One region of the Bradyrhizobium sp. Cp5.3 genome, then DNA from elsewhere that is predicted to be linked to it. Evidence: riboswitches for the same ligand, from Rfam matches in the RefSeq annotation. Region 1 holds a riboswitch; each other region holds the start of a gene.
What was found. Region 1 has a riboswitch for cobalamin ahead of K289_RS0132465 (ribonucleoside-diphosphate reductase subunit alpha). Riboswitches for the same ligand answer to the same signal wherever they lie in the genome.

Region 1 (7,502 bases):
ACCTCACGATACATGTTGAACAGCTCGCCCTCATCAAGGCCAAGGCTTTCGACGATGTATTGGAAGGTATGCGTGTGGACGGCCTCCTCGAAAGCCTGACGCAACAGATACTGCCGGCACTCCGGGTTTGTGAGGCGCCGGTAAATCGCCAGCACGATGTTGTTGGCGACGAGCGATTCCGAGGCGGCGAAGAAGCCGAGATTGCGCTTGATCGCGCGCCGCTCGTCCTCCGTGAGGCCGTCGCGCGACTTCCACAGCGCGATGTCGGCCTGCATCGAGACCTCGGTCGGCATCCAATGATTGTTGCAGGCAGCGAGGTACTTCTCCCAGGCCCATTTGTATTTGAGCGGCAGAAGCTGGTTGACGTCGGCACGGCAGTTGATCATCCGCTTCTCGCCGACCGAGACCCGGCCGCCGGTACGGTCGATGGTGCCGAGCCCAGTCGGGTCAACCGGTTCTAGCTTGAGCCGGGTTGCCGGACGCGGCGCGGTGACAAGGGCGGGTGCCGAGGCAACCGAAGCGGCCGCCATTTCGGCATCAGACCAATCGAGCATGTCGTCCTCCTTACTGGCAGGCTTCGCATTCCGGATCCTCGATCCGGCATGCCTCGGTGCCGTCGAACTCGGGAGCCGTTGCGGAAGGGATGTCGATCGGGGCATGGGTAACCACCGCCGCTGCCGACACGGCGTTGAGCTTGCCGTCTGTGCCCTTGAGCGTCGATTTCTCGACATGCGTGGCGCTGCGCGAACGCAAATAATAGGTCGTCTTGAGGCCGCGCCGCCAAGCCAGCCGGTAGAGCGCGTCGAGCTTCTTGCCCGAGGGACTGGCGATGTAGAGGTTGAGCGACTGCGACTGGTCGATCCATTTCTGCCGGCGGGCCGCCGCCTCGATCAACCAGGCGCTGTCAATCTCGAAAGCGGTTGCATAGAGCGCCTTGAGATCGTCGGGCACCCGATCGATCCGGTCGAGACTGCCGTCGAAATATTTGAGATCGGATACCATGACCTCGTCCCACAGCCCGCGAGCCTTGAGATCGCGGACCAGGAATTCATTCACGACCGTGAAGTCGCCAGACATGTTCGATTTGACGAACAGGTTCTGGTAGCTCGGCTCGATCGACTGCGACACGCCACAGATATTGGAGATAGTTGCCGTCGGCGCGATCGCCATAACGTTCGAATTGCGCATGCCGCATGCGACCACCTTCTGGCGCAGGCCGTGCCAGTCAAGCCTGGAGGAGCGGTCGAGATCGAGCCCGCCGCGGGCCTCAGCGAGGAGCTGGATGGAGTCGATCGGCAGAATCCCTTTCGACCATAGCGAGCCTTCGAAGCTGGCATAGGGGCCTCGCTCCATCGCAAGATCGGATGAAGCGTCAATCGCATGGAACGAGATGGCTTCCATGCTGACGTCGGCGAAGGTGACCGCCGCTTCCGACGCGATCGCGATGCCCTGGACATGCAATGCCTCCTGGAAGCCCATCAGGCCGAGACCGACCGGTCGGTGGCGCATGTTGGAGCGGCGCGCCTCCGGGATGGTGTAGAAGTTGAGGTCGATCACGTTGTCGAGCATCCGCATCGCCGTCTCGACCGTCCGCTTCAGCTTGGCATGATCGATGCCCTCCCGTCCCACATGGGCAAGCAGATTGATCGAACCGAGATTGCAAACGGCAACTTCATCCGCTGCGGTGTTGAGCGTGATTTCGGTACAAAGATTTGAAGAGTGGATCACGCCGGCGTGCCGTTGCGGAGAGCGGAGGTTGCAGGGATCCTTGAAGGTGATCCAGGGATGACCAGTCTCGAACAGCATCGTCAGCATGCGCCGCCAAAGGTCGGTTGCGCGGACGGTCTTGAAGATCCGCATCTTGCCGGCCTTGGCCTTGGCCTCATACTCTTCATAGATGGTCTTGAACGCTTCTCCGTACAGATCATGCAGGTCGGGCGCCTCGTCTGGAGAGAACAGAGTCCATTCGCCGTCGGCCTCCACCCGCTGCATAAAGAGGTCCGGGACCCAGTTCGCGGTATTCATATCGTGGGTGCGGCGGCGATCATCGCCTGTGTTCTTGCGCAGATCGAGGAACTCCTCGATGTCCACGTGCCATGTCTCAAGATAGGCGCAGACCGCGCCTTTGCGCTTGCCGCCCTGATTGACTGCGATCGCCGTATCGTTGGCGACCTTGAGGAACGGCACCACGCCCTGGCTTTCGCCATTGGTGCCCTTGATGTGCGCGCCCAGGCCCCGCACCGGGGTCCAGTCGTTGCCAAGACCCCCCGAATATTTTGCGAGCAGCGCGTTGTCCTTGATCGACTTGAAGATGCCGTCGAGCTCGTCGGTTACCGTTGTCAGAAAGCAAGATGAAAGCTGCGGACGCGGCGTGCCTGAATTGAACAGCGTCGGCGTCGAAGCCATGAAGTCGAAAGATGACAGGAGATCGTAAAACTCGATTGCCTTGGTCTCGCGGTCGATTTCGCGGAGCGCAAGCCCCATAGCTACCCGCATGAAGAACGCTTGCGGCAGCTCGATACGGTTGCCGGAGACGTGAAGAAGGTAACGGTCGTAAAGCGTCTGCAGGCCCAGGAACTGGAATTGCAGATCGCGCTCCGGCTTCAGGGCCGCTGAGATTCTGTTGAGGTCGAACCGGGTCAGCTCGGGATCGAGCAGCTCGGCGGCGATGCCGGTCTTGATATAGACCGGGAAGTAGTCTGCGTAGCGACTGCCCATGTCGGCCTGGCTCGCTTCCGTCGGCTGCCGATGCACATAGGTGAGAACTTCACCGCGCAGCTTGTCCAGCAGCAGACGCGCGCTGACATAGGCGTAGTTGGGCTCTTGCTCCACCAGGGAGCGTGCCGCCATGATCGGCGCAAGCGCAAGCTCGTTGCGGCTGATGCCGTCATATAGATTGCGTGTGGTCTCGACGAGCACAGCCGCAGGATCGGTCGCGTCTAATCCATTGCAGGCCTCCGCGATCACAGCGGTGAGGCGGGCCATATCGACCGGCACGTTGCTGCCGTCGTCGCGGAGCATGTGGAGCGAAGGCTGGCTTGAGATGGCCTTCGGAGCCGCAGCCTCGGCTTCGGCGCGCTTGCGGGCCCGTTCTTCCCGGTAGAGCACGTAGGCGCGCGCGACCTTGTGATTCTCGCGGCGCATCAGCGCGAGTTCGACCTGGTCCTGCACATCCTCGATGTGAAACGTGCGCCCCTCCCCAGCTCGGCGCGTCAGCGCAGCTACGACATCAGCGGTCAAGTGCTCGACGCTCTCATGCACGCGGCGCGAGGCGACTGCTGTGTTGCCTTCCACGGCGAGAAACGCTTTCGTCATCGCAACCGCGATCTTGGCCGAATCGAATTGCGTTACCTTGCCGTTGCGACGGATGATCTGCATGGCGGGCTCGCTTGGCGTGCCCGCGAGCGATTCCGGACGCAGCTGGATGATGGGAGCGGAAGCGATTTCCGCGTCGTGGAGGTTCAAAGACATCAAAGGTCCCCGTGATGCATGTTGCTATCGAACGGGGCAAAGGAGGGCGCCGCAGAAACGCCGGCAGACATGTGCCGGACGGTGCATGCAAGCGACCGCCGGGACACCCCGCCCGTGGACGTTCAGGTCGTCGCGGCAGGTCTCCTGGCTCGCAGGTCGTCGCATGCTTCCCGCCTTCCCGAGGCCTTTAATGACCTCAGTGACGATGTTCGGAAGCAGCTCGCTGCTGACAGTTGCGGGGGCAGCGCCGGAATTCCGCGTCGAAACGCAGTTCACCGGCTTCCCTCTTAGCCACCAAATCTTGCGAAATAGTGGAACCGTGACCTCTATATCTAGTGACATTTACTCGAAAGTGTCAACGGCCGATTGGCGCGCGAGCGACGATTTTCTGTGGGAGGGCATTGCCGCCGTTCCAGCGGCACGACGCCATTCGGAAATCTGGTCCGACTGTTTGGCGAGTTTGCAGATCACCTCCGGCGCATACACAAACACGCCAACCTGCTTCCTGCCCTGGCTGAAAAAGGCGCGACCCACGGGTGGAATCCTGCCCTGCTTGGTCAAGCAACGAAGCTCTGCCGGAGTGACGGATAGAATCTCCTCGACCATTTTCGTCGTGAGCGGTTCCTGTTGGAGCCGCTGCAGTCTCTGCTCGGCAAAGGCGCAAACGTCCATGATATCGGCCTCAGTCGCCTCCGGAAAGGCTATCGAGATGCCACATGGAACCTCGCTCACCACGCATTTGAGTCTCTGGCGGAAAGTCGACTTGACGAGCCGAATGGCGATGCCGGCCCTTTGCCTGCTGCCGCACGTCAGGTTCGTAGCGGGAGAAAATCCGACAACTCGCGTCGTTACGACGCAGGCCAGGTCAAGATGCTGAGACGTGATCGTGTTCATGCTCGACCTATGGCGCAAGGAAAGCGGCAGCGACGAAGGATAGCCAACAAGGAACATCGTGTTACTGACGGTTCGGACGCTTGCACACCTACCAACTTGGGCCGATTGAGTTTCGAAGACGCAGAGTTGAGGACGAGTAGCGTTACACCGTCGCGAAACTGTCGGACGTCTCCACTGTCCAGATCGCCGTTCAGACGCGCACATGTGAGAGGTTGACGGCGCGGCCGTCTTGCAGATAATCGAAAGCGTCGAGGTTCTCCGGATCCCGCTTGATCCGGAGCTAAGAGGGAAGCCGGTGCGATGCCGGCGCTGCCCCCGCAACTGTAAGCGGCGAGCCGCTGTCCAACTCAAGTCACTGAAGCCCATACAGCTTCGGGAAGGCCAGACAGCGACATTGACCCGCGAGCCAGGAGACCTGCCCCGACGAAATATTCGTCCACGGGCGGGGTGTCCCGGTGGTACGCGAGGCAGCCGTCGCTCGCGCGACTTTCCCTGCATGCGTCCGCCACGGCCTCTGCCCCCAACCACGGGGTTGATGCTATGTCTCTGTCTCTTCCTGTTGCAACTCTCGGCACACCTCGTATCGGTCCGCGACGCGAGCTGAAATTCGCGCTCGAGCGCTTTTGGTCTGGCGCATCGGACGAACCCTCGCTGATCGAGGCCGGCATGGCGCTGCGCGCTGCGAATTGGGCGCGGCAGAAAAGGCTCGGCGTCACCGTGATTCCTTCGAACGACTTTTCGTTCTACGACCAAGTGCTCGACACGTCCGTGATGGTCGGTGCCATTCCGGACGTCTATGGCTGGAAAAACGGCCCGGTGCCGCTTGCAACCTATTTTGCCATGGCGCGCGGCGCGGATGCTAACGCAACTGAAGCGTCATGCGGGCATGCGCACCACGGTCATGGCGTACCGGCGCAGGAGATGACGAAATGGTTTGACACCAACTACCATTACATGGTCCCGGAGCTGCGCCGCGATCAGCAATTCAGCCTCGCCTCACGCAAACCGATTGAGGAATACGAAGAGGCAAAGTCGCTCGGCTATCAGACGCGGCCGGTATTGATCGGACCCGTCACATTCCTCAAGCTCGCCAAGAGCAAGGAACCGGACTTCGAACCGCTCTCGCTGCTGGAGCGGTTGCTCCCGGTCTATGTCGATGTCCTTCGCGAACTTGCCCAGCAGGGCGCGGACTGGGTCCAGATCGACGAACCCTGCCTTGTGCTCGATCTGGACGCTGCCGCTCAGGCCGCGCTCCGCTCCGCCTACACCGAGATCGCAAGATCCGTGCCGCAGATCAAGATCATGTTGGCGAGCTATTTCGGTGCGCTCGGCGAAAACCGCGATACTGCCTTCGGGCTTCCTGTCACGGGCCTGCACTTCGATCTCGTCCGCGCCCCGGAGCAATTGTCAGATCTTGCCGCCTTGTCCCGCGATCGCGTGATCTCGCTCGGCGTGATCGACGGGCGTAACATCTGGCGTGCGGATCTTAATCGCGTTCTCGATCGGCTCGAACCCGTGATCGACGCGCTAGGGCGGGATCGCGTGCAGATCGCGCCATCCTGCTCCCTCCTGCATGTGCCGATCGATCTTGGCCTGGAGGAAAAGTTCGATCCCCAGATCAAGAGCTGGCTCGCCTTCGCCGTCCAAAAGATCGAGGAATTGGCAACACTGGGAGCGGCGCTCTCGGGCGGCCGGAAGTCGTGCGGTACGGCTCTGAAGGAATCTGACATTGCCGCCGCCGCACGTAAGGGTTCGCCCCGCATTCACGATGCGAAAGTGGCGCAGCGTGTCGCCGCAATCGATGCGAGCCTGCGTCGCCGCAACAGCCCGTTTGCGAAGCGTGCGGAGGCGCAACACCAGCGCTTCAATTTGCCGGCGTTTCCAACGACGACCATCGGCTCATTCCCGCAGACGACAGCGGTCCGGAATGCGCGCGCAGCGCATACCCGTGGGACGCTCAGCAACGCTGCCTACACGACGTTCCTCCAGAACGAGACCGCGCGCGCGGTCCGGTGGCAGGAGAATATTGGCCTTGACGTGCTGGTGCATGGTGAGTTCGAGCGCAACGACATGGTGCAATATTTCGGCGAGCAGTTTTCCGGCTTCGCCTTCACCAACCATGGCTGGGTGCAGTCCTATGGTTCGCGCTGCGTTCGGCCGCCAATCCTGTTTGGCGATGTCTCGCGACCCAAGCCAATGACGGTCGAGTGGTGGCAATACGCGCAATCGCTCACGGAAACGCCCATGAAGGGAATGCTGACCGGACCGGTGACCATCCTGAACTGGTCCTTCGTCCGCGACGATATTCCTCGAAGCGAGGCATGCCGCCAAATCGCGCTCGCCATCCGAGACGAGGTTCACGACCTCGAAGCTGCGGGAGCAGGCATGATACAGATCGACGAGGCGGCGCTTCGCGAGGGGCTGCCTCTGCGCAAATCAGAATGGAAGACCTATCTTGATTGGGCTGTGGACAGCTTCCGCATCTGCTCGTCGGGCGTTCGCGACGAGACCCAGATCCACACCCACATGTGCTACTCCGAGTTCAACGACATCATTGATGCGATCGGCGCTATGGACGCTGACGTCATTTCCATCGAGACATCCCGCTCAAAAATGGAATTGCTCGATGCATTCAGGGTTTACAAATATCCCAACGAAATCGGACCGGGTGTCTACGATATCCATTCGCCGCGTGTGCCGGACATATTGGAGATGAAAAATCTGCTCACCCTGGCAAGGGAACGGATTTCAGACTCCCAACTCTGGATCAATCCTGATTGTGGCCTGAAGACGCGACGTTGGGAGGAGGTGCGTCCCGCTCTCGTTAACATGGTCGCAGCCGCTCGCGAGCTTCGCACCGTGTCTTGAACAAGGGGGAGTGCGGATGCATCATCGGGATCAGTCCCCCTGTAGGCCGTGACAGCTCTACGCCGCGCACAAGACCAGCCCCGGCATGGTCGACCGACGCCTAACGTCCGGGGCGAGAACAATGTTGTGTTCGCCCCGGACGATGATGATCCGCCGGGCTACGATTTTTCCTGTGGCGGTCACGCGCCGCTTCAACACCTACGTGGCCGACGCGACAGCAGCCGGTCACCAGGACCTACGCACTCAGGAAAAGAGCACGTCCCGAGAAC
Region 2 (7,502 bases), on a different contig from region 1:
CGCCTTCGGCGCCGCGCTCGGGTCCATCGACGTCGCGATGAACATCCATGCCGTCGAAGTCGAGCGAGCGGCGGGACAGCCGCTGATGTCCGGCTTTCATGCGCTCTTCAGCATTGGCGGCTTCGCCGGATCGGCCGTGATGACGACTCTGCTGTCATTCCATCTTGGGCCACTCATGAGCACACTGATCTGCTCGGTCCTGATGCTGATCGCGATGGGACTTGCCTGGCCGCGCCTACTGCGTTCGGCGCAGGCGCAGGAGGGGCCGCTATTCGTCCTGCCGCACGGTATCGTGCTTCTGCTCGCGCTGTTGGCGGCCATCACCTTCCTGGTCGAGGGCGCAATCCTCGACTGGGGCGCGCTGCTCGTCATCGGCGCGGGCCTCGTCGGCGAGGCCCAAGGCGGCATCGGCTATATCGTGTTCTCGATCGCAATGACGGCGGGACGGCTTGGCGGCGACGCCGTCGTGGCGCGCGTCGGCGATCGCGCAACGCTGGTCTGGGGAAGCCTGATTGCAGTCGCAGGTTTTGCGGTGTTGCTGCTCGCCCCCGTCGCGGCGGTTGCGATGGCCGGCTTCCTGCTCATCGGCCTTGGCGCATCGAACCTCGTGCCCGTCTTGTTCCGTCGCTCCGCCACGCAAACCGCGATGCCGGTCGGGCTCGCGGTGGCGGCGATCACCACCGCCGGGTATGCCGGCATTCTCGTCGGCCCCGCCGGAATCGGCTTCATCGCCCATGCCGGCGGTCTGCCGCTGGCATTCTGGATGCTCGCAGCGCTGATGTGCCTCGTCACGCTTTCGGCGCGCACGGTCACGGCGAAATAGCGAAGGAGCGACGCAGCCGGCGCCACCCGATGACGATGCCAGTGATGGAGAACAGGAACCCGAGCGCACAGAGCCCGACGATCAAGCCCTCGCGCAGCGACGGATGCGCCATCAGGATCGGAAAGTCGAACGTGTGCAGCGCGCTGTAGAGCCAGCGATAGGCCCGTCGCGACGCATCGAGCCGCTGCAGCACACGGCCGTCAGCGCCGTCGATGTCGAACCAGACGTCATTGCAGCTGACCCGATAGACGGACGCATCGGGCATGCTGGACTGAGCGGGATAGTCGTCATTGTGCGCAAGGACTGACGGTGCGTTGCAGCCGGTGGCAAGGCGGGCGACAAATTCCTGAACTTTGTGCACACCGAGGAATCCGGTCGGCCGATCGCGATCGCCTTCGTCCGCCCCGAACAAGACCTGCTTATCGAGCGCGATCCGGTCGCGCCGATAGAGCTTGCCGTTGAAGGAGAGCCATTCGACCTCGCGGGCGAAGGCCGATGGCGGCACACGATCGAGCGATGCGGCGGCGGTCCAGTTCGTCGCGGCGGTCGCTGCGTCGGCTTCGGCAACGGTCAATTGCCCGCGCGAAAACAGCCGGCCGTGATCCATGGAGAGCCAGCCGCTGAAAATCCATGTCAGCAGGAACACCATCGCTACAAGGCCGATGACGTGATGTAGGGAGTGCCATCCGCGATAAGGCACCTTGATCCGGGCGATCCCGAGCACCACGCCGAGTACGGCGGCGATCAGAGCCAACAGCGACAGCGTCCAGACCACACGATCCCACAGCGGCCAGTTGCTGCGGAGGACCGTCGGATAGATCCAGTGCAGGACACTGCCGGCAAGATTCCATCCGCGCTCGCTGCGCGTCGTATCCAGGACGATTTCGCCGGTGCCGGATGAGACGTAGACCTCCGTCCCGGCGGCGTCGCCGAGCGCCACGCGAAACAACGGCCGGTGGCGATCAAACCCGTTCGGCACACTCCATTGATCGTAGTCCGCGCGCGCGACGATGGCCGCGCGCGTAGCGTCGAGCCCGCGCCCGCGGGCGTGATCCTGCGCGATGGCGAGCGCGACATCGGACGAGGTCACCGTCGCATCCGTTCCATCGGAGGCGCGGACGGCGCGCAACCGCGACGAACCCTCGACGATGTATACCGGACCATCGCTCCGCTGAATCAAGCGGGCGCGCCCGGCATCCGCGATCCCGCTGGCGGTCACCACATCGCCAACCGCGATCGTCACCCGCGTGCGAGCGAGCGGCGCGAGGCCTGCAAATCGTTCTGCTTCGGTCAGCGACGGAAACGGAACGAAGTGCATCACGATCCCCGTCGCAAACCACATCGCGAACAGCAGGCAGAACGCGATACCGAGCCAGCGATGCACGAGGACGATCGTACCCATCATGCGCCGGAGCTCACCATTTGAACGCCGCGGAGATCTCGTAGGTGCGCGGGGCTCCCAGCAGGATCTGATCGGGGTAGAACGGATCGCCCCAGATCGCATAGCGCTTGTCGGTGATGTTGCGCACGCGGAAGGTCAGGCGCGCCTGGTCGACGGCATTGAACACCGTCCTGGGAATGTCGACGAAGGCATAGACGTCGGCCACGGTGTAGGCCTTCAGCGTCACGACGTTTGCATCGGTGTTGAAGCGGTCGCCGACATGGCGGCCGACGATTCCGAGCTCGACCGGCAAGGGTGTGAAGAAGCGGTAGGACGCTCCCGCATTGGCGACGATGCGCGGCACGTTCGGCGGGGTGTTGCCGGAGAACGAGCCGCCGACGAAATTGCAATCGGCGTAACGCGCATCGACATAGGCGATGTTGCCCCACAGTCGCAGCGGATCAATCGGGCGGACCGACGCCGCGAGTTCAACGCCCTTCGACTCCTGGCGCCCGGCGATGTTGAGCTGCATGCCGCCGGCCGCGGCATAGACGTTCTTGCGCAGGATGTCGTAGGCCGAGAACGACCACTCCGCCCTGTTGTCCCAGAACAAATGTTTCACACCGGTCTCATAGGTGCGCGAGGTCGTCAGATCGAGCGGCTGGGTCGGCACGAGCAGGAAGATATTGTTGGCCGAGACGTCCGCGCCGGTGGCGTACTGACTGAAGAAGGTGAGGCCTGGAACAGCGTCCCAAGTGTAGCCGATGCGGCCCGTCACCGGCACCCAGGATTTCGAGAACGGGAAGTTCGCCTTCTCGAGGCCATTCACGTCGGTCGAGTTGCGGTCGAGCCCGATATGCTCGACGCGGAGGCCGCCGACCAGGGCAAAGCTGCGCGTGAGCTTCAGCCGGTCCTCGAACGACAGCGCCTCGTTGTCGATGCGCGCGGTTTGCTGCTGCGTCGTGAGCAGGCCGTAATAGCCGCGCACGGGATCGACCAGCGTGACGAGATCGTGGGGGAAATTGGCGGCGCCCGGCCGGACGAAGTCGAGATCGCTCACCGCAAGTGTTGTGACGAAGCGATTATCGAAACCTGCGATATTCGTATCCCAGGTCAGATCGGTGATGTTACCGGCCAGCCGCTGGCTATGCGCGACGTAAAAGCGCTCGCGATCGACCAGGTTCGAGCCAGAGTTGAACGCCTCGACCTCGTTGTTGAACCAGGTGCGCTCGGCGCCATAGCCGTAGGCTTGGCTCTTCAGGGTGAGGCCGGGCGCGAGCTTCAGCTCGAAGCCGCCGCGCAGCCAGACCTCCTGCGCAACGTTGCGGTTGTCGAGGACGTTGTAGTTGGTGTTGAAGGTGCGGTCGTCGATGGTGACCGCCCCGAGATTCGAGCCGTTGTAGTTCGAGATGTAATTGCCGGAGACGATGCCGCTCGTCGCGTGCGAGCCGCTGAAGGCGATCGGCACCAGCGGCGCGCCCCAATAGGCTTTTCCGCGGTCCTCGCGATACTCGATCGCGCCCCAGATCTTGAGGCTGTCGGAGATGCGGTAGTTGAGCTGGCCGGAGACGTCGAGCGTCCTGGTGTTGGTATCGTCGGCAAAGCCGTTGAGCGAGGATCGGCTGATGTCGAAGCGGTAGTCGAGGCCCTGGACATTGGTGCTGCCGCCGGAGCCGTAATGCGAGCGGAACGAGTTCAGGGAGTCCCAGGAAAAATCCGCCTCGTTCAGGACGGGTCCAGTATGCGGCTGCTTGGTGACGACATTGACCGCGCCGCCGGCGGCGCCCTCGCCCGACATCACCGAAGCCGGGCCTTTCACGAATTCCACGGCCTCCAGATTGGCCGTGTCCATGATGCGCGAGGTCATGTTCTGCGGGCCGATCTTGATGCCGTTGTAGAGCGTGTTGATCTGGCTGTTGGTGAAGCCGCGCATCGAGAAGGCCGACGGCTCGGCCGGATTATCGCCGGAGGTGACGCCGACCGCGCCCTGGGAGACCTCCGACACGGTGCGATAGCCCTGCTCACGCATGGTCTCGGCCGAGATCACCTCGACGGTCGCCGGGATCTCGCGCACGGTCAGGCCGAGGCGCGAGGCGCTTACGGCCACCACATTGGTGTTGAGCGGCGTCTGCGCCGTGGTGGGAACGGCGGGCTTCTGCGAGGCCGGCACCGCGGCAGGCCTGGTCGCCGCGGCACGGCGCGCAAGCCGTCCCTCGCTGCGCGCGGGCTTGGCCGGCCCGCGGGGCTGGGCGGGGGTCACCTCGACCGGCGGTAGCGGATCGCGGACCTGCTGCGCGAAAGCCGCGGGCATGTCGACGAATGCAATTGATGTGAGAGCAGCGGTCGCGAGCAGGAATTTGCGCTGGCGCGCGACGCGGATGGAAGACATGGTCCGAACCTCGGTGTGACGTCAGTGGCACGTCACAGCGAACCAGGTCTCACCTCCGGCCCTTTGGGCCTTTGCGATGAAGCCGAATGTCTGTACTCCCCGACCGACATTTTCGCGTGTGACCACGGCTGACGGCAGGTCTCCTGGCTTGCGGGTCATGACCGCTTCGTCGCCTTCCCGGGACCGAGGACCCAGTGGCTTCTGACGAAGGATTCTCCGCTCACAGTTGCGGGGGCAGCTACGGCATTGGGGAAACATCCCCGCACCGCATTCCCTTTTCATCCCCTTTCGGGGAAACCGTCAGGACCATCTAGGATTAAGACGCAGGCGGAGTCAATGTGCGCGAACTGCGGCGTTGTTGTCGCAGTGGCTTTCAGGAGACATCACATGGAAGGCGAGACCTTCCTCTGGCTGATACGTCATGCGGCTGTCGACGGCATCGCGGGCACGATCCATGCGCCGGACACGCCGGCCGATCTCGGTGACCGCACGCAGATCGACGCGCTGCGACGCTGCCTGCCGCCGGATGCCATGAGCTATGCCAGCCCGTCGCGCCGGACAGTCGATACGGCACGCGCATTAGGGCTCGATCCGGCGCTTGCTCCCGAATTCGGCGAGCAGGATTTTGGCGCTTGGACCGGCCAGCGCCACGACGCGCTCGCCGCGGCAGGTGGCGACGCCTATGCGCAATTCTGGAACGACCCCGCGCGCGGACGGCCGCCGGGCGGCGAAAGCTTTGAGGATCAGGTCGCGCGCGTCCGGAAGGGCCTCGCGCAGATCGGACCCGGTCCGGCCATTCTCGTGGTCCACTCCGGCACGATCCGCGCAGCGCTCTGCATCGCACTTGATCTCGCGCCACAGGCCGCCTTGCGCTTCGTCGTCGATCCGCTCTCCCTCACTCGCATCGACCGGCTCGCGGCGAGCTGGCGCGTCGTGTCCGTCAATCAGCGCTCCGGCTGAACATCAAGCCGGACGATCCGGCACATTGGCCTGTGCAAACGTCGCCATGCCGTTGTGAAGGCTGCACGCGAGCCGCACCAGCGGCAGCGCGATCGCGGCGCCCGATCCCTCACCGAGCCTGAGATCGAGCATGATCAGCGGCTGGACGTTCAGCGCGCGCAGAACCAGCCGGTGCCCCTGCTCCGCCGATTGATGTGACGGCAGCAGGAATGGCTGGCATGACGGGTTGAGGCGCACAGCCGCCAGCGCAGCAACCGAGACGATGAAGCCATCGATCAGCACCGGAATGCGGCGCTGCGCGGCGGCGATGATCGCGCCGCAAATGGCCGCGATCTCGAGGCCACCGACGGCGCACAGAATTTTCTCGGGCGACGCACCAGCAAGCCCGTGGCGCGCCAGCGCCGCATCGATCACGCGGGCCTTATGTGCGCGACCGGCCGCATCGACGCCGGTGCCGCTGCCGGCAATCTCCTCAGCACTCACGCCGAGCAGGCTAGCGGCAATCGCCGCCGCCGTCGTGGTGTTGCCGATGCCCATTTCTCCGAGGATCAGCAGATCGGGCCTTGATGCCTCCGCACGAACGACCGCGCGCTGGCCGGCTTCGAAAGCAAACGTCAGCTCAGAAGGCTCGAGCGCGGCTTCCACGCTGAAGTCGCGCGTTCCCTTGCGCGGCTTGTCGGCGACGACACCCGCCATCTCAGCCTCCGCCAGCGTGCCGGCGTCGACCACTTCAAGGTTCGAACCAAGCTCGCGCGCCAGCACCGAGATCGCGGCACCGCCAGATGCGAAGTTCGCCATCATCGCGATGGTCACCGCTTGCGGATAGGCCGAGACACCTTGCGCGACGATGCCGTGATCGCCGGCGAAGATGATGATCGGCACGCCGCCTGCGCGCGGCTGCTCGGTCGCCTGGAGACCGGCGAGCTCGATCGCGAGCTGCTCGAGCCGGCCGAGCGCGCCGGTCGGTTTCGTCAGTTGCGCCTCGCGCGCGATCGCCGCGTCGCGATGGACAGCGGAGATATCGGGGCATTTCCGGTAAACCCATTCGGGAAGCATGCTGCCTCTCTGCGTCACGGTCTGCGTTTGAGAATGTAGCTGTCCATGATCCAGCCATGGCGTTCGCGCGCCTGCTGCCGGGCGGCGACGATGCGCGGCCCGACGTCAGCGAGCGCGCCGGACATGATGATTTGATCAGGCATGCCGAGATAGGCGCCCCACCAGATGTGCAAGCCGTGCGGATCGAGCGACTGAAACGCCGCACCGCCATCGAGCATCACGACGACGGTATCGGCGCTTATCGGCCAGCCGCCTTCGCGTAGGCGCCGCCCCGTCGTGACCAGAAAGGGTTCGCCGATATCGTTGAGCGGCAGCGCATGCGCCGCGCACAGCGCCTGAATCGAGGTGATACCGGGGACCACCTCGATCTTCGGCAGCGGTTCGAGCCGGCGCGCAATGCGCAGCGAGGAATCGTAGAGCGAGGGATCGCCCCAGATCAGCAGCGCGACACGGCCGTCGCTTCCAAGACGATCTGCGATCGTCTGCGACCAGGCTGCGGCAACGGAAGCGTGCCAATTGTCGACGCCCTTGCGGTAGTCCGCCTCGCTTGCGTCACGCACCGGAAGATCGAATTCGGCGATGCGCGTCCTGTCGTTGGTGAGCACATCCGCGCAGATCGTCCGCCGCAAGTCGGCGAGATCGGATTTCGTGGTCCCCTTGCGCGGGATCAGGACGAGATCCGCCGCGTTGATGGCACGGATCGCAGCCAGCGTGAGCTGCTGCGGATCGCCGCAACCGATGCCTATCAGCGAGAGCCTCAACACGATGGGTCGGCCTCCGCCAGCGCACCGAACACGATGACGGCTGCCGTCGTGGCCGCGCCGCCCCGCGCGAGCTGCGCGGCCAGCTCAGCGATGGTGGTACGCACGAGCCGCTCGTCCGGGCGACCGAGG
Region 3 (7,502 bases), on a different contig from region 1:
GAACTCTAGCACATTTTTCTCCTCGGCTACTTCGCTATTTCACGCCATAGCTCGCAATACGGATGCCGCCGAACACGCCGAGACCAGGCGCAAGGAATCCGGTCGGGTTCTGGTAGTGCAGGTTGAAGAGGTTATCGACACGAGTGAACACCTTGACCTCCTCGTTGACCGCATAGTCGCCGCGCAAATTGACGAGCATGTAGCCGGGCGTAACGATCCCGGACACCGAACCGTCGCGCGTGACATCCCGCCAGTCGCTGACGTGGAGCACCGTCGCGGACAGCATAAGCGGATCGATCGGCATCCAGGTCGCTGTCGCGCTCCACTTCTCCTGTGGCCGGCGCAGCAGCTGCAGCCCTGTTCCGGCATCGACGGCGCGGGTGAAAGTGTAGTCGGCGCGAATGCCAAAGCGCTCCGTGACCTGCGCCCAGACGAAGCTCTCGGTGCCCTCGGTCGTCGCGAGATTTACGTTCGCATAGGACGTGAAGGTGGCGTTGGTGGTGATGAGGTTGGTGATACTGTTGTGGAAATAGCTCGAGCCGAACCGGATGCGGTCGCTGAAGAGAGGTTGCTCGAAGCCGACATCATAGCCTTCGCTTTGCTCCGGCTTCAGGTTCGGATTCCCGAAGAAGCCGAAGGTCGGGAAATTCTGATAGAGCTCACTCAGCGTGGGCGCCTTGAAGCCAGTCCCGTAGCTCGCCTTCAGCTTGGTCTCGGTCACCGGAACGATCAGGGCCGGCGCGACGCGATAGGTCGCGCGCTCGCCGAACTGGTCATTGTGGTCGTTGCGGACGTTCGTGACGAGGAAGAAGCGCTTCACAAACTCCGACTGCAATTCGATGAATGCGGCCCTGTTGCCGTTCTCGGCCGAGAATCCCGTCGTATCGATCCGCTCGGTCTGCTGCTCCGCGCCGACGACGAGATTGTTGCCCCGCGTGAGCTCGGTAACGACGTGCCAGTCGTACTTGATGCGCTCGCCGGTCGTGATTGTCGCGAGTGGATCTTCCGGGCCGATGTCGGTGCTGCGGCTGCTCGCATAGTTCACAGCGAAATAATTCCTGATGCCGCCGTCGAGCAGCGACCAGACCGCTTCGTCGCGGTTGAAGAGCTGCTGGACCGCATGGGTGCTTTGCGCGGCGTTCGGCGTGCTCGGAAAGCCGCCGTCGCCGGTGAACAGCAAACTCGCGTCGGTATAGCGAACGACGCTGTTGACGGACCAGTTCTCGTTGATGTCGAGCCCGAGCTTGGTCGAGTAGGTCATGTTGTCGTAGTTGTTGCCGTTCGCCTTCCGCCCCGGGGGCAGCAACTGAAGCGGTGTTACGGGGATGTCGCCCGCATGGAAATGCGCCACATTGAAAGCATAGTTGAAGTTGTCCTGCGCGCCGCGCAGGCCCACGGTCTGGTTGAACGTGTTGAACGATCCGGTCTCGATCGACGCCGTCGCGCGTGCCGGCCCCTCGCCTTTTTGGGTGACTATCGAGATGACGCCGCCGATTGCGTCCGAGCCGTAGAGGCCGCTCTGCGGCCCGCGCAGTACTTCGAGCTGCTGGATGTCGGCGGTCAAAAGATGCGCGAAATCGAAGGCCTCGTTCGGCGTTGAGGGATCGCCAACGTCAATTCCGTCCACGAACACCTTGGTGTGGTTGGAATTGGTGCCGCGCATGAACACCGAGGTCTGTCCGCCCGGCCCGCCGGTCTGCACCACGTTCAATCCCGTCACCGTGTTCAGAACGTCGGGCACGGTGCGGTATTGCCGGGTCTGGATATCCCGTTCGGTCATCACGGTGACTGAGCTTGCCACCTGTCCCGCCGGTGTCGCAATGCCGGTCGGGCTAATCACGAGTGGCGATGCAGTGATTGGCGTCGCTGACGCGGGTGCCTGAGGCGGCTTGAGCGCCTCGCGCCGTGGGCGTGACCGCAGCGGAGCTGTGGGAGGCAACTGCACGATGCCCGCGACTGGTCTGGACGGCACGACCTCGACCGGAGGCAACAGATCGGGTGACGCCGATTGCTGCGCAAAAGCGGCAGAGAAATCCAGAGACAGCAGAGAAACGGACGCGAGAAGGCCGGCGCGAAAGCGCCTAGCGGCAAAGACAATAAGGGACACAGTTAGAACCTCGGCGAGACGTCAGTGGCACGTCACAGCGAACGAGGTTTCACGACGGAGCTATTGCTCCGGTGAAGCTAATGTCTGTACTCCCCGACCGACATCTTCGCGTGCGACCACGGCTGACGGCAGGTCTCCTGGCTCGCGGGTCGCTACCTTGCGTCGCCTTCCCAGGACCGAGATTCCCAGTGGCATATGACGAAAGATTCGCCGCTTACAGTTGCGGGGGCAGCCGTGGCGTTGGGACAACCCCGCACCACGTTCCCTTTTGATCTCCGTGAGGAGAACCGTCGGCGAGAATGTTACCGGCTCTCCAGAGCCGGAGTCAATCCGATCGTCGCATGGCGCCGTTGTCGCACGTTACTGACGAGGCTCATCGATCGAATGAAGGTCCTCCCAGGGCGCGACGACATTGCCCTCGCCCGGTCGCCTCGAGATCGCAAGACGTAGCGCGGCCTCAAGATCCTGTTGCTGGAACGGCTTCTGCAGGATCGGAACGTTGTGAAAATTCGCGAGCAGGCTCGCAGCGCCGTAGCCGGTTGCGAAGACGAGGGGAATGCCGCGCTCCGCAATGCGGCGCGCCACGTCGAAGGTCTGCCGTCCGTTGAGATTGACGTCGAGGACGGCGACGTCAAAGCTGAACGAGGTGGCCTTCTCGAGCGCATCGTCGATGCGCGCGGCGACGCCGGCGATCTCGCACCCGGCGTCGAGAAGGCTGTCCTCAAGCAACATCATGACCAACGCCTCGTCTTCGATGACGAGGACCCGCTGACCGGCGAGATCGATTTCAGACATCGTCATTCCCTCCGTCAGCGGTGGCTTCATCATGCGCGGCAAAATTGGCGCGGATTTCGTGCAGCGGCGCGCGAATGACGCAGACGACGCCCTCGCGCTCGAACCCCAGCTCGACCTGCGCGCCGCCGAATTCGTGGGGAAGGCCCTGCTGTATCAATCGCGTACCGAAGCCGCGTCGCGACGGGACCACAACGGTGGGACCGCCGCGCTCGATCCAGCGCAGCTCGAAATGCTCGCCGACGTCCCATCCGACCTGGATCTTTCCAGAGCCTCGGGACAACGCGCCGTACTTCACCGCATTGGTCGCGAGCTCATGCAGCGCCATCGAGATCGCGAGCGCCGCCGTAGGCTTGATCCGCAAGTCGGGACCGGCGATCGCGATCCTGCCGTCGGCCCCCTCGGCGTAGGCGCCGAGGGCTTCGATCACGACCTCGCGCAATTCCGCCGACTCCCAGTTTTCCCGCACCAGTACGTCGTGCGCCTTCGAGAGCGCGATCAGGCGGGCGTCGAAGGCCCTGCGCCCCTCGCCGAGGCTCGGGGCATTGCGCAGGGTCTGGAGCGCAAACGACTGCACGGTGGTCAGCGTGTTCTTGACGCGGTGATTGAGCTCGTTGACGAGCAACTCGCGATGGCGTTCCTGGCGCTTGCGCTCGGAAATGTCGATGGCTGCGCAGACCGCGCCCTGAAACTGTCCGGTCACATCGACGATCGGCGAGGCTTGGAAGATCGCGGTTGCGGACCCGCCGTCGGCGAAGCGGATCTCCAGCTCCTCGTTGCCGACCTCCTCGCCGCGCGCGGCGCGCTGCAACGGCAACTCGGACGCCGCAACTTCGCGGCCGTCGCGAAAGATGCGGCAGGCCGGACGCTCGGGCGGCGGTGCCGACAGCGACATGTTCGCATCGGGCCGGACCCGCAGCAGGCGCGCACCATAGGCATTGCCGAAGATGTGCTCGGCGCTCCGATCGTGCGTGAACCACACTGCCGTTGGCACCGTGTTGACCACGGCTTCCAGCCGCGCCGCCTGCTGGCGCTGCGTCTCTTCGGCCTCTCGCCGGATCCGCGCCAGCTGCAGATTGGCGCGCACGCGTGCCAGCAATTCGCGCGCCGAAAACGGCTTGTTGACGTAGTCGTCGGCCCCGGCCTCGAGGCCCTCGACTCGCGCCTCCTCGCCGGCCCGCGCCGACAACAGGATGACGGGCAATCCCCGCAGCTGACCATCGCCGCGCAGTTCGGCGAGCAGCCCGATGCCGTCGAGACGCGGCATCATCACATCGGAAAGAACGAGGTCGGGCCGCTGCCGCCGAGCGGCCTCGAGGGCCCCCCGCCCGTCGGAAAACACCTCGACCCGATAGCCCTGCGCGTCGAGCAGCCGTTTGACGTAGTCGCGCAGGTCGGCATTGTCGTCGGCCAGGATGATCCGCTCGCCACCGTCGCTCGTCAACGCGTCCGGCGTCTCCGATGCGCTCTCGAGGGCGAGGTCGCCACGCAGATCCGTCTCGGTCGCGTCGTGCGGAAGCCAACGCAGCGCCTCCTGGACATAGGCCTCGACGCGGCTTCCGATCGGCAGCGACGCGATCGCGCATTCGGCGACCTGCTCGGCGGCAAGATGCGCGCGCCCGAACGGGATGGTCACAGTGAAGGTGCTGCCGCGGCCGAAATCGCTGTCGACCATGATGGCGCCGCCGTGCTGCTTCACCAGCTCGTAAACCAGCGCAAGGCCGATGCCGCTGCCCTCGAACGTCCGTCCCCTCGCCCCCTCGATACGATGGAAGCGCTCGAACAGATGCGGCAGCTCATGGGTGGGGATGCCCGTTCCGGTGTCGAGCACCCTAAACTCGGCCGCAGTCCCGTCGCCGCTTGCGCGCATCTCCACCGTGATCTCGCCCTCGAACGTGAACTTGAACGCGTTCGAGATCAGGTTGAGGACGATCTTCTCCCACATCTCGCGATCGATGTAGACCGGCTGCGGCAGCGCCGGACAGGCGATGGTCAGGCGCAGGCCTGCCCGATCGGTCGCCGAGCGGAAATTGGAAGCGAGCTCCGCGGTGAAGGCGGCAAGATCGGTCAGCGCGAAACTGGCACGTACCCGACCCGCCTCGATACGGGAGAAATCGAGGAGGCTGTTCACGAGTCTCAAGAGCCGCAGCGAATTGCGATGCGCGGTGTCGAGGCGCTCGCGCTGGACCGGATGCAGCACCGTCTGCGAGGTGTCGTTGAGCGCATCCTCGATCGGTCCCAGCATCAGGGTCAGGGGCGTGCGGAATTCGTGGCTGATGTTGGAGAAGAATGCAGTCTTGGCGCGATCGATCTCGGCCAGCGCCTCGGCCCGCCGCCGCTCCTCCTCATAGGCCTGCGCGTTGGCGAGGCTCGCGCCGATCTCGCCGGCGGCGAGCTCGAGGAAACGGCGGTAATCGTCGTCGAACAGGCGGAACGGATTGAGGCCCGCGACAAGCACGCCCTTGCGTGCAGTCTCGCCGCGCGCCGGGATCGGGATCACGGCCGCCTGCCGCGGGCTCTGGTCCCAGACGCCGGGCGGAAACTCGGCCCCGAACCGCGACGCAAGGTGAGACACCACCTGCGACTTCTGCTCGCGAATGACTTCAGCGAGCGGCCAGGGCGACGGCGCGTCGAGCGACAGCCTGGTGATGGCAGCGGGATGGTCGCCGGCAAAGCCGGACGAGCCGACCAGCGCGATGTCGCGGCCGTCGGGCTCGACAAGGTAGATCAGGGCGAACGGCAGGTCCTTGGCGTCGGTTGCAAGCGCAAGACCGGCGCGACGGCAGGCGCCCCGGAGCGTGCGGGCCTCCGCGGTCGCTACCGCAAGCTCGCGCAGCAGCGCAAGCTGCCGATCGCCGATGACGCGCCGCGTATCGTCGGTGTTGGCGCAGATGATGCCCCCGGTCGTGCCGTCATCGTCGGGAACGGGGCTGTAGGAGAACGTGTAGTAGGTCTCCTCCTGGTAGCCGCTCCGCTCCATGATCAGGAGTTGCTCCTCGACGTAAGTGCCCTCGTCGCCGTGCATCGCTGTCGCGAGCATCGGCTCGATTTCAGTCCAGATCTCGCGCCAGATCTCCGCCGTCGGCCGGCCGAGAGCCCAGGGATGCTTGCCGCCGATGATCGATTTGTAGGCATCGTTGTAGAGATAGATCAGCTCGCGCCCCCAGCCGATCCAGATCGGCTGGCGCGACGTCAGCATGATTCGCACGGCGGTCTTCAGGCTGCGCGGCCAGGACGACGGTTCGCCGAGCGGACCTTTGGTCCAGTCGTGAGCGCGCAAGCGCGCGCCCATCTCCCCTCCGCCGGACAGGAAATCTGCGGGAGCCCGGGCCTTCGTTAGCTCGTAGACGCTGCTCAAATGAGGCTCCGATGCCGACAACAAGCCGAAGCGAACGTCACTCCACCGCGTTCGCGGTGCATCAACACCGCGCTCGGGACTTCCTGATCGTGCATGATCCTCTGGGCAAGCCGCCGCACACTCTCTTGGACCATGCGCTAGGCGGACTTCCTTTCCGTGCCCATCTGGACAACGGCCCGCTCGCCGGCATCGACGAGTTGACCGAAGCCGGTGCGTCCCGTCAGCGCGCAGCGAATGATGTTCTCGGCAATCGCCTTGCGGAAACAGTGGCTCTCGCCATCTGGGCGATTGCGGCAAATCCGATCCAGCGCCAGCTTCATGTTGATCCGTGTACGGGTATCGAAATGCTCGCCGATCATTCGCCCGGCCTCACTCAGTTGTTGTCCGGGCACAAACGTCCGACGACCCGGCCGAGTTCCTGAGAACGGAAAAGTGCAGGCGCGCGCGAAGCCCGATGCGCCACAGAGAGCGCGGCGCAGCTTACGTCCGCCCTCTTATGCGCTGCGCCTGCGCCCATGCCATCTCAACGCCCCGAGGCGGAGCATCCAGCCGCCGGATCGGGGTCAGCTCGCCGGATGCCGAGATGATCGCGGTCTCCTCGCTGCGGCAGCGCGGGCAGACGAAGCGAACCTCATGCGGGGATGCGGACCAACCGGAACGTTTGACGTTGGCCGCCATCGGCCAGGTCTCGCAATGCGAGCAGGATACCAGGAACCGACCGGGATCGAGCATACCCATCTCCAAAGGCCTCCGGCCCTGCCCGCCTCCTCAATGATTAACCCATGTGAATCGTTCCGGAGCCTGATACCGCCGCGAGAGGCTCGCGCTTCAGCGCGCGCCCTTGAGCGTGCAAGAGGTCGTGCAAGTGACCGTGGTGCCGTGATCGCACGTCTTGCAGGCGTTGACACATTGGTTCATGTCGCGCGAATTGTAGCTGTAATTCCGCACCGGGCAGGCCGCGGTCGAGCCGGTAATGTCCTGTTCCGGCTCGCAGGCCGCTGTCATGAGCGCAAGCAAGATGACCGCAAGAACCCGCATGGGATCGCCCTGTAAGACACTGGCGCAAGCAACGTCCGCGGGGCGCGCGTCGCACCGGCAACCGCCCCCGGCATTCCCATTGGGAGCAATCGCAAATCACGACGCTCCACATCCATGAGGATGCGCGCGAAATATTAAGAACGGATTGCAGCGGGCGTCAGGCCGCGGCCTTGTTGCTTGCAATCACCTGCCGCATATCGGCCGCGA

Region 2: it holds a riboswitch for cobalamin, as region 1 does, so the genes downstream of both, K289_RS51845 (TonB-dependent siderophore receptor) here and K289_RS0132465 (ribonucleoside-diphosphate reductase subunit alpha) in region 1, are expected to answer to the same signal.
Region 3: it holds a riboswitch for cobalamin, as region 1 does, so the genes downstream of both, K289_RS0106585 (TonB-dependent siderophore receptor) here and K289_RS0132465 (ribonucleoside-diphosphate reductase subunit alpha) in region 1, are expected to answer to the same signal.

What each region holds. Positions count from the first base shown of each region.
Region 1 is NZ_AUFA01000036.1:51,420-58,921, forward strand. Features, by position in the region: gene K289_RS45930 (ribonucleotide-diphosphate reductase subunit beta) at 1-554, opposite strand, end outside; gene K289_RS0132465 (ribonucleoside-diphosphate reductase subunit alpha) at 565-3,471, opposite strand; cobalamin riboswitch at 3,588-3,808, opposite strand; gene K289_RS0132470 (hypothetical protein) at 3,814-4,365, opposite strand; cobalamin riboswitch at 4,600-4,803, shown strand; gene metE (5-methyltetrahydropteroyltriglutamate--homocysteine S-methyltransferase) at 4,906-7,233, shown strand.
Region 2 is NZ_AUFA01000039.1:23,855-31,356, reverse strand. Features, by position in the region: gene K289_RS0133265 (MFS transporter) at 1-823, shown strand, start outside; gene K289_RS0133260 (PepSY domain-containing protein) at 810-2,228, opposite strand; gene K289_RS51845 (TonB-dependent siderophore receptor) at 2,239-4,593, opposite strand; cobalamin riboswitch at 4,709-4,910, opposite strand; gene K289_RS0133250 (histidine phosphatase family protein) at 4,981-5,553, shown strand; gene cobT (nicotinate-nucleotide--dimethylbenzimidazole phosphoribosyltransferase) at 5,557-6,609, opposite strand; gene cobF (precorrin-6A synthase (deacetylating)) at 6,624-7,373, opposite strand; gene cobA (uroporphyrinogen-III C-methyltransferase) at 7,367-7,502, opposite strand, start outside.
Region 3 is NZ_AUFA01000003.1:266,119-273,620, reverse strand. Features, by position in the region: gene K289_RS0106585 (TonB-dependent siderophore receptor) at 35-2,107, opposite strand; cobalamin riboswitch at 2,217-2,414, opposite strand; gene K289_RS43980 (response regulator) at 2,468-2,902, opposite strand; gene K289_RS43975 (ATP-binding protein) at 2,895-6,257, opposite strand; gene K289_RS0106570 (hypothetical protein) at 6,395-6,616, opposite strand; gene K289_RS0106565 (hypothetical protein) at 6,738-6,989, opposite strand; gene K289_RS0106560 (hypothetical protein) at 7,086-7,295, opposite strand; gene K289_RS0106555 (hypothetical protein) at 7,453-7,502, opposite strand, start outside.